Regions from separate parts of the Kitasatospora sp. NPDC004615 genome, predicted to be linked through region 3. Evidence: predicted binding sites of a transcription regulator. Region 3 holds the regulator's gene; each other region holds the start of a gene.

What was found. Region 3 encodes HrcA, which represses chaperone genes, less so after heat shock. Its sites were predicted from a motif close to TTNGCACTCNGNNNNNCNGAGTGCNAA; they were not measured.
Region 1: a site for HrcA is predicted at 1,872-1,898, ahead of groES (co-chaperone GroES). Genes of this name have one in related genera too.
Region 2: a site for HrcA is predicted at 1,992-2,018, ahead of groL (chaperonin GroEL). Genes of this name have one in related genera too.

What each region holds. Positions count from the first base shown of each region.
Region 1 covers NZ_JBIALQ010000007.1:305,471-308,723, forward strand. Annotated here, with positions in the region: gene ACFYS8_RS25200 (polysaccharide deacetylase family protein) at 1-118, shown strand, start outside; gene ACFYS8_RS25205 (methyltransferase domain-containing protein) at 94-1,272, opposite strand; gene ACFYS8_RS25210 (hypothetical protein) at 1,448-1,783, opposite strand; gene groES (co-chaperone GroES) at 2,042-2,347, shown strand; gene groL (chaperonin GroEL) at 2,448-3,253, shown strand, end outside.
Region 2 covers NZ_JBIALQ010000002.1:844,547-847,799, forward strand. Annotated here, with positions in the region: gene ACFYS8_RS10640 (hypothetical protein) at 1-101, opposite strand, end outside; gene groL (chaperonin GroEL) at 213-1,835, opposite strand; gene ACFYS8_RS10650 (cold-shock protein) at 2,158-2,364, opposite strand; gene ACFYS8_RS10655 (MoaD/ThiS family protein) at 2,953-3,231, opposite strand.
Region 3 covers NZ_JBIALQ010000006.1:122,982-126,234, forward strand. Annotated here, with positions in the region: gene htpX (zinc metalloprotease HtpX) at 14-937, opposite strand; gene hrcA (heat-inducible transcriptional repressor HrcA) at 1,211-2,284, shown strand; gene dnaJ (molecular chaperone DnaJ) at 2,354-3,253, shown strand, end outside.

The DNA of each region.
Region 1 (3,253 bases), on a different contig from region 3:
GTCCGAGCTCAAGGGCGAGAGCATGACCTCGATGTTCGGCGAGATGCTCGCCCGCATCCAGGAACAGGGCTTCGCGGTCGCCCGCCTCGACGACTACATCGCCAAGCCCGTCGGCTGACCCAGCATCATCACCGGGCCGGCCTCGGTACGGGCGACGATCACCGTCACCGAGTTCGGCCCGGACGGCTTCAGCTGTCGCCGCAGCTCCTCCGGCACCACCGACGCCCCGCGCTTCTTGATCACCACGGTGCCGATCCGGCGTTCCTTCACCAGCGCCTTCAACTTCTTGACGTTGTACGGCAGTACGTCGGACAGCTCGTAGGCGTGCGCGTACGGCGTCGGGTGCAGCTCGTCCGAGGTGACGTACGCGATCATCGGGTCGATCAGCCGGCCGTTCGTCAACTCGGCCACCTCGGCGACCATCCGGCCCCGGATCACCGCGCCGTCCGGCTCGTACAGGTACCGGCCCACCGCGCCCACCGGCGGGTCCGGCAGCGCGCCGCCGGCCAGCGAGTGCGGGCCCGGCAGCACCGTCGCCCGGTACGGCTCGGCGGCCCCGGTGCCGAACCACAGCACCGCCTCCTTCACCTCGCCCCGGTCCGACACCCACTCCGCCTCGGCGCCCTCCGGCACCAGCTCGTGCGGGATCCCCGGCGCCACCTTCAACGCGCCGAACGGGGTGCGCCGGGCCGCCTCCACCGCCCAGGACAGCGGCGGCGAATACGCCTCCGGATCGAATACCCGCCCGCGCGAGGTGCGCCGCGCCGGGTCGGTGAACACCGCGTCGAAGCCGTCCGTGTCGATGTCCGCGACGTCCGCGCAGCGCACCTCCACCAGCTCCGCCACGCCCAGCGCCGCCGCGTTCGCCCGCGCCACCTCGCAGGTCAGCTCGTCGCGGTCCACCGCCAGCACCGCGATCCCGGCCCGGGCCAGCGCGATCGCGTCCCCGCCGATCCCGCAGCACAGGTCCGCCAACCGCTTCACCCCGAGCGCCGCGAACCGACCCGCCCGCCACTCGGCCACACTGCGCCGGGTCGCCTGCTCCACCCCGTTCTGGGTGAAGTACATCGACCGGGCGTCCGCCCCGAACTTCGCCTCCGCCCGCTGCCGCAACCGCGCCTGCTCGAACGCGGCCCGCACCAGCTCCGCTGGGTAATCCCGCCGCAGCCGGGTCGCCAGCGCCAGCTCCTGGTCCGCCGTGAACTCCCGCAACTCCGCCAGCAGCGCCTGCCCCTGCTCGGTCAGCAGCGCCCGGAACGACTCGATCTCCACACCACCATTGTCCCCGCCCCGCTCACCCCGTGATCACCCGCAGCGCGATCGCTGCCAGCGCCGTCAACCGGAGCGCATGCCGTACATCCCGCCGTGCGGACGGTCTTCGTCATGTGCCGATGCCGAACCTGGAGTCGGCGCCGTCGCCTGAGCGCCCGTGCACAACCCGGAAGGATCAGAGGCGCAGCACCGAGTGCGCCGCCACCGCCAGCAGCGGCCCCACCGTCAGCAGCGCCAGCGGTGCGATCCGCAGTCCCCGGCGGGCCGGCAGCACCAGGCCGGTCGCCAGCACCATGAGCGCGAGCAGCAGTCCCGACGCGGCCAGCATCAGCGAGAACGCCCCGAGCACCTGCCCCAGCGGGCCGAAGACCGAAGGGTCGGCGACCCACACGTAGCTGAACCTCGCCCAGGTCAGCATGCCCGGCAGCATGGCCAGCAGCGGCACTTCCGCGGCCACCATCCACACCGCGTGGAACGCGTCCTGCCCTGCGGGGCGTCGAGTCTTCGTCATGCGCCGATCCTGGCGCCCGGGCCGGCGCCGCCGCCTGAGTACCGGCACTCAATCGGGGGGTGTGGTGCCGACATCCGACACGGCGTCATTGGCACTCTGGTTGACTGAGTGCTAACGGCGACCTAAGGTCGTTCCTGGCACTCCCCCCAGGGGGAGTGCTAACGCGAAGATGCGTGCCTGACCCCCGCGACGGCAGCTGCGCACCCTCGCCCACCTACCTGATAGACAACCCCGTAATCTCCGAAGGGGAGCTCGGACGTGACCACCAGCAGCAAGGTTGCCATCAAGCCGCTCGAGGACCGCATTGTGGTCCAGCCGCTCGACGCCGAGACCACCACCGCCTCCGGCCTGGTGATCCCGGACACTGCCAAGGAGAAGCCCCAGGAGGGTGTCGTCCTGGCTGTCGGCCCGGGCCGCTTCGAGGACGGCCAGCGTCTGCCGCTCGACGTCGCCGTCGGTGACATCGTCCTGTACTCGAAGTACGGCGGCACCGAGGTGAAGTACCAGGGCGAGGAGTACCTCGTCCTCTCGGCTCGCGACGTTCTCGCCATCATCGAGAAGTAAGACGTCCCCAGCCCGCCCCGGATCCGTGTCAGCACTGACAGGGGCCCGGGGCGCGGTTGTTGCTCCACGTACGCAGACCACACCCTGAGGAAACGGGATCATGGCGAAGACCCTGCAGTTCAACGAGGATGCCCGCCGCTCGCTGGAGCGCGGCGTCAACAAGCTGGCCGACACCGTCAAGGTGACCATCGGCCCCAAGGGCCGCAACGTCGTCATCGACAAGAAGTTCGGCGCCCCCACCATCACCAACGACGGTGTGACCATCGCCCGCGAGGTCGAGCTCGACGACCCGTACGAGAACCTCGGCGCGCAGCTGGTCAAGGAGGTCGCCACCAAGACCAACGACGTCGCGGGTGACGGCACCACCACCGCCACCGTGCTGGCCCAGGCCCTGGTCAACGAGGGTCTGCGCAACGTCGCCGCCGGCGCCGGCCCGGCCGCCCTGAAGAAGGGCATCGACAAGGCTGTCGCCGCCGTCTCCGAGCACCTGCTGTCGGTCGCCCGCGAGATCGAGGGCAAGGACGACATCGCCGCCGTCGCCTCCCTCTCCGCGCAGGACACCCAGGTCGGCGAGCTGATCGCCGAGGCGATCGACAAGGTCGGCAAGGACGGTGTCATCACCGTCGAGGAGTCGAACACCTTCGGCGTCGAGCTCGAGTTCACCGAGGGCATGCAGTTCGACAAGGGCTACCTGTCGCCGTACTTCGTCACCGACGCGGAGCGCCAGGAAGCCGTCCTGGAGGACCCGTACATCCTGATCAACCAGGGCAAGATCTCCTCGATCCAGGAGCTCCTGCCGCTGCTGGAGAAGGTCCTGCAGGCCGGCGGCTCCCGCCCGCTGCTGATCATCGCCGAGGACGTCGACGGCGAGGCGCTGTCCACCCTGGTGGTCAACAAGATCCGCGG
Region 2 (3,253 bases), on a different contig from region 3:
AGCGAGACGATCGCGGCGTCGGCGACGTCCCGCGCGGTGAGGTCGGCGAGGATCAGCGCGCGGGCGCTGTGCAGGGCGGCTTCGATCTCGTTGCTGGACATCCGCCCATTGTCCCAAACCGCCGCCACGACCCGGAAACGCCGCAAGGGCGGCCTCCCGAAGGAGACCGCCCTCACGGCGTGAGACTGACCGATCCAACCGGTGAGGTCGGATCAGAAGTCCATGTCACCGCCCGGCATGCCGCCGCCGGCGGCCGCGGAGGCCTTCTCCGGCTTGTCGGCGATGACGGCCTCGGTGGTGAGGAACAGCGCCGCGATGGAGGCGGCGTTCTGCAGGGCGGAGCGGGTGACCTTGGCGGGGTCGATGATGCCGGAGGCGATCAGGTCGACGTACTCGTTGGTCGCGGCGTTCAGGCCGTGGCCGGCGGGCAGGTTGCGAACCTTCTCGACCACGACGCCGCCCTCGAGGCCGGCGTTGGTGGCGATCTGCTTGATCGGGGCCTCGAGCGCCACGCGGACGATGTTGGCACCGGTGGCCTCGTCGCCGTCCAGCTCCAGCTTCTCGAACGCGACACCGGCCTGCAGCAGGGCGACGCCACCACCGGCGACGATGCCCTCCTCGACGGCGGCCTTGGCGTTGCGCACCGCGTCCTCGATGCGGTGCTTGCGCTCCTTGAGCTCGACCTCGGTGGCCGCGCCGGCCTTGATGACGGCCACGCCGCCGGCCAGCTTGGCGAGGCGCTCCTGGAGCTTCTCGCGGTCGTAGTCCGAGTCGGAGTTCTCGATCTCGGCGCGGATCTGGTTGACGCGACCGGCAACCTGGTCGCTGTCGCCGCCACCGTCGACGATGGTGGTCTCGTCCTTGGTGATGACGACCTTGCGGGCGGTGCCCAGCAGGTCGACGCCGGCGTTCTCGAGCTTGAGGCCGACCTCCTCGGAGATCACGGTGCCGCCGGTCAGGATGGCGATGTCGCCCAGCATGGCCTTGCGGCGGTCGCCGAAGCCCGGGGCCTTGACGGCGACGGACTTGAAGGTGCCGCGGATCTTGTTCACGACCAGGGTCGACAGGGCCTCGCCCTCGACGTCCTCGGCGATGATGACGAGCGGCTTGCCGCTCTGCATGACCTTCTCCAGCAGCGGGAGCAGGTCCTTGACCGAGGAGATCTTGGAGTTGGCGATGAGGATGTACGGGTCCTCGAAGCTCGTCTCCATGCGCTCCAGGTCGGTGGCGAAGTAGGCGGAGATGTAGCCCTTGTCGAAGCGCATGCCCTCGGTGAGCTCGAGCTCCAGGCCGAAGGTGTTGCTCTCCTCGACGGTGATGACGCCTTCCTTGCCGACCTTGTCCATGGCCTCGGCGATGAGCTCGCCGATCTGGGTGTCGGCGGCCGAGATGGAGGCGGTGGAGGCGATCTGCTCCTTGGTCTCCACGTCCTTGGCCTGGGCCAGCAGCTGGTCGGAGACGGCGGCGACGGCCTTCTCGATACCGCGCTTCAGGGCCATCGGGTTGGCGCCGGCGGCGACGTTGCGCAGACCCTCGCGGACGAGCGCCTGGGCCAGCACGGTGGCGGTGGTGGTGCCGTCACCCGCGACGTCGTCGGTCTTCTTGGCGACCTCCTTGACGAGCTCGGCGCCGATCTTCTCGTACGGGTCCTCGAGCTCGATCTCCTTGGCGATGGAGACACCGTCGTTGGTGATGGTGGGGGCGCCCCACTTCTTCTCCAGAACGACGTTGCGACCCTTGGGGCCGAGCGTGACCTTCACGGCGTCGGCAAGCTGGTTCATGCCACGCTCAAGGCCGCGGCGGGCTTCCTCGTCAAAGGCGATGATCTTGGCCATTAGAAGTGGTCCTCCGGGACACGGTCGACTGCTCGGACCAAGGGGGTGCCCGCGACGGACGGCCCAGGAGAGCGGGGGTCTCGTCCCCTACCGCTTCCGGGGCCTCACCGGCCCGGTCCGTTGTCACTCTCACGCTGTGAGTGCTAACGCCAATGATTAGCACTCGGGGGTGTCGAGTGCAAGCCCATTCGCCGCGCTCCGACGCCCCTCCCGGGAAACCCGCAGGCAGGCCCGGGAACGCCGACAGGCCCGGACCCGGACGCGTCGCGCCGGGGCCGGACCTGCCGGGTCATAGCTGTGGTGTGTGCGGTCTACCGGGCCGTCAGGCGCCGGCGGCGCGGACCATGTCGGCCTGCGGACCCTTCTGACCCTGCGAGATCTCGAACTCGACCCGCTGGCCCTCTTCCAGGGTGCGGTAGCCGTCCATCTGGATCGCGCTGTAGTGGACGAACACGTCCGCTCCACCGTCGACCGCGATGAAGCCGTAGCCCTTCTCGGCGTTGAACCACTTGACGGTGCCCTGAGCCATTCCGAACTCCCCTTGTGCTGTGCTGGCCCTTCAGAGATCCGCGGGACGCGGACCCGGAGGTCTGGAAGGCCGGCCTGTGGGGACTCCCCCCCGCACGGCGCAGCCTCGTGTCGCGGCTGAATGTATCCGGATATGCGCCCTCTGCAACAGGCCCTAATTTCACGGAAAGTCCGTACCCCACACCGGATATGACGGGTCGAAAGGTATATGGCCCGACAATTGCCACCGGACATAACGGACGTGTCGCCGCAAATCGTCGAAAGAATTCTGACGGCGGCCTGACAGGTCGGGCGGTGAACGGTCCGGCGCATGTCTCAGAGCGCGGGACGGGACGGGGCCGGCGCGAGGTGCGGTGCGGGAAAAATCGAGGATTGGAACGGGCCGTGGCGGGGAACGGCTCCACCGGCACTCTACTCCCCCGCGAACGCGGGAATTCCAGCGACCCGCCAGGTCGGAATCACGGCTGCCCGCGCGCCCGGCCGATGTGCGAAGCCGCCGCCGGGCGGCTCGGAAATCGAATTCCGAGCCCGCGCCCGACGGCGGCGGAACGAATACGCGGGGCGGCCCCACCGGCCGCCCGGAGCTGCCTCAGCAGCCGCCGGCCACCGCCGGAATGATCGACACCGAGGCGCCGTCCTTGATCTCGGTCTCCAGGCCCTCGGCGAAGCGCACGTCGTCGTCGTTGACGTACACGTTCACGAAGCGGCGCAGCTTGCCGGTGTCGTCCAGCAGGCGGGCGGCGATGCCGGTGTGGTTCGCCTCCAGGTCGGCGATGACGGCGGCCAGGGTGGCGCCCTCGGCGGTCACCTCGGCGGCGCCGCCGGTGTAGGTGCGGAGGATGGTGGGGATGCGGACGGTGGCGCTCATGGGGGTGCTCCTAGAAGAAAGT
Region 3 (3,253 bases):
CCGGGCAAGGCGGTCACTGCCCGAGCTGGGAGGAGATCTTCGACAGCTGTGCGAGCCGCTGCTCCAGCGACGGGTGGGTGGAGAACAGCTGCGCGGCGGTCTCCTTGGCGCTCAGCGCGGGCGCGAAGTAGAAGGCGTTGTACGGCTGGGCCTTGCGCAGGTCCTCGGTCGGGATGGCGGCGATCTGCCCGGTCACCTTGGTCAGCGCGGAGGCCAGTGCGCTGGGGCGCCCGGTCAGCTGGGCGGCGGCCCGGTCGGCGGCGAGCTCGCGGTAGCGGGAGAGCAGCCGGGTGAGCAGGAAGCTGATCGCGTACACCACCATCGAGACCAGCGGGACGATGATCATCGCGATCGCGGCGTTGGAGTCGTTGCTGTTCCGGTTGCCGCCGCCCATCATTCCGCCGTACAGCGCGATCCGGGTCATCGCGCCGGCCAGCACGCCGAGGAATCCGGCCACCGTCATCACCGCGACGTCGCGGTGCGCGACGTGCGAGAGCTCGTGGGCGAGGACGCCCTCCAGTTCCTCCGGTTCCAGCCGGCGCAGCAGGCCGGTGGTCACGCAGATCACCGCGTTGTCCGGGTTGCGGCCGGTGGCGAAGGCGTTGGGCATGTCGTTGTGGGCGACCGCGACGCGCGGCTTGGGCATGTCGGCGAGCGCGCACAGCCGGTCGACCGCGCCGTGCAGCTGCGGGAACTCCTCGGGGGAGACCGGGTGGGCGCCCATCGCCCGTTCGGTGATCTTGTCGGAGAACCAGAACTGGGCGACGAACAGGCCGCCGGAGATCAGCACCACCAGGGGCCAGGCACCGCGCAGCAGCACGATCAGCAACCCGGTGAAGCCGACATAGAGCAGGCCGATCAAGAACATGGTGGTGACCATCCGGCCGGTCAGGCCGCGGTCGGGGGTGAACCGGGAGTGCTGCCGTGAGGCCGACATCGCTGCTCCTCCTTCGCCGTCTTCGCCTTCGATGCTGCCACCGGCGGGGCCCGCAGGCACCATCCGAAACGATGGGAATCCGATGGGAATGCGGTCGCGTCGGCCCGCGGGAGTCGGTCGGCGCCGGTTTTCGGTCGAGGATCACGTCGGCGGACCGTTCCTGCCATCAGGCCCGGGCCGTACACTGGCAGATACGGTTCTGGCACTCTGCCCAGTTGAGTGCCAGAGAGGATCGACCACCGGTTCAACGGACGACGACGGAGGTGCGTGCACATGCCGGACGACGGCAAGCCCGACGGCCGCCTGATCGACACGCGCCCGTCCGTGCGCCCGTTGGACGAGCGACGGCTGGCCGTGCTCCGCGCGATCGTGCAGGACTACGTGGGCACCGAGGAGCCGGTCGGCTCCAAGGCCCTGGTGGAGCGCCACAACCTGGGCGTCTCACCGGCCACGGTGCGCAACGACATGGCCGCGCTGGAGGACGACGGGTTCATCCACCAGCCGCACACCAGCGCGGGCCGGATCCCCACCGACAAGGGCTACCGGCTGTTCGTCGACCGCCTCGCCGAGGTGAAGCCGATGACGCCCCCGGAGCGCCGGGCGATCCGGCACTTCCTGGAGGGCGCGGTCGACCTGGACGACGTGGTGGCCCGTACGGTGCGGCTGCTGGCGCAGCTGACCCGGCAGGTCGCGGTGGTCCAGTACCCGTCGCTGACCCGCTCCACCGTGCGGCACATCGAACTCGTCTCGCTCACCCCGACCAAGCTGATGCTGGTGCTGATCACCAACACCGGCCGGGTCGAGCAGCGGATGGTGGACTGCCCCGGCCCGGTCGGCGAGACCGTGCTGGGAGACCTGCGGGCCAGGCTGAACGGCATGGCGGGCGGCTGTCGGCTGCCCGAGGTGCCGACTCTCCTGGAGGACCTGCCGGCCAGTTTCGAACTGGCCGACCGGCCCTCGGTCAGCACCGTGCTGACCGTGCTGTTCGAAACGCTCGCCGAACAGAACGAGGAACGGATCATGCTGGCGGGCACCGCCAACCTGACCCGGTTCAACCACGACTTCCCGCTCTCCATCCGTCCGGTGCTCGAGGCACTGGAGGAGCAGGTGGTGCTGCTGCGCCTGCTGGGTGAGACCGGGGACTCGGCGATGACGGTCCGGATCGGCCACGAGAACGCCTATGAAGGCCTGAATTCCACGTCGGTGGTCTCCGTCGGTTACGGTTCGGGCGACCAGAGCGTGGCAAAGCTGGGTGTGATCGGTCCGACCCGGATGGATTACCCGGGCACAATGGGGGCGGTGCGAGCGGTGGCGCGATACGTCGGCCAGATCCTGGACGAGTCATAACAAGGCTGCGTGAGACCGTCACGCAGTTCTCGCAAGCACTTCTAGAGGCGGAACAAACCGGAGCATTTGGTGGCCACGGACTACTACGCGGTACTCGGCGTCCGACGCGACGCGGGGCAGGACGAGATCAAGAAGGCGTTTCGGCGCCTCGCCCGTGAACTGCACCCGGACGTCAACCCGGACCCGAAGACGCAGGAGCGGTTCAAGGAGATCAACGCCGCCTACGAGGTGCTCTCCGATCCGCAGAAGCGTCAGGTGTACGACCTCGGCGGCGACCCGCTGTCGCCGAACGGCGGCGGTGCGGGCGGCTTCGGGGCCGGAGCGGCCGGCTTCGGCTTCTCCGACATCATGGACGCCTTCTTCGGCGCCGCGACCGGCCAGCGCGGCCCGCGTTCGCGCACCCGCCGCGGGCAGGACGCGATGATCCGACTGGAGATCACCCTGGAGGAGGCCGCGTTCGGCACCACCAAGGAACTCCAGGTCGACACCGCCGTCACCTGCACCACCTGTAACGGCGAGGGCGCCGCGCCGGGTACCTCCGCGCAGACCTGTGACATGTGTCGCGGCAAGGGCGAGGTCTCCCAGGTCACCCGGTCCTTCCTGGGCCAGGTCATGACCTCCCGGCCCTGCCCGCAGTGCCAGGGCTTCGGCACCGTCGTTCCGACCCCGTGCCCCGAGTGCGCGGGCGACGGCCGGGTCCGGGCCCGCCGCACCCTCACGGTGAAGATCCCCGCCGGTGTCGACAACGGCACCCGGATCCAGCTGGCCGGCGAGGGCGAGGTCGGCCCCGGCGGCGGCCCCGCCGGCGACCTGTACGTGGAGATCGCCGAGACCAGCCACGCCGTCTTCCAGCGCCGCGGCGACGACCTGCACTGCACCGTCACCATCCCGATGACGGCCGCCGCACTCGGCACCCAGGTGCCGCTGCAGACCCTGGACGGCCTGGAAGAGGTCGACATCCGGCCCGGC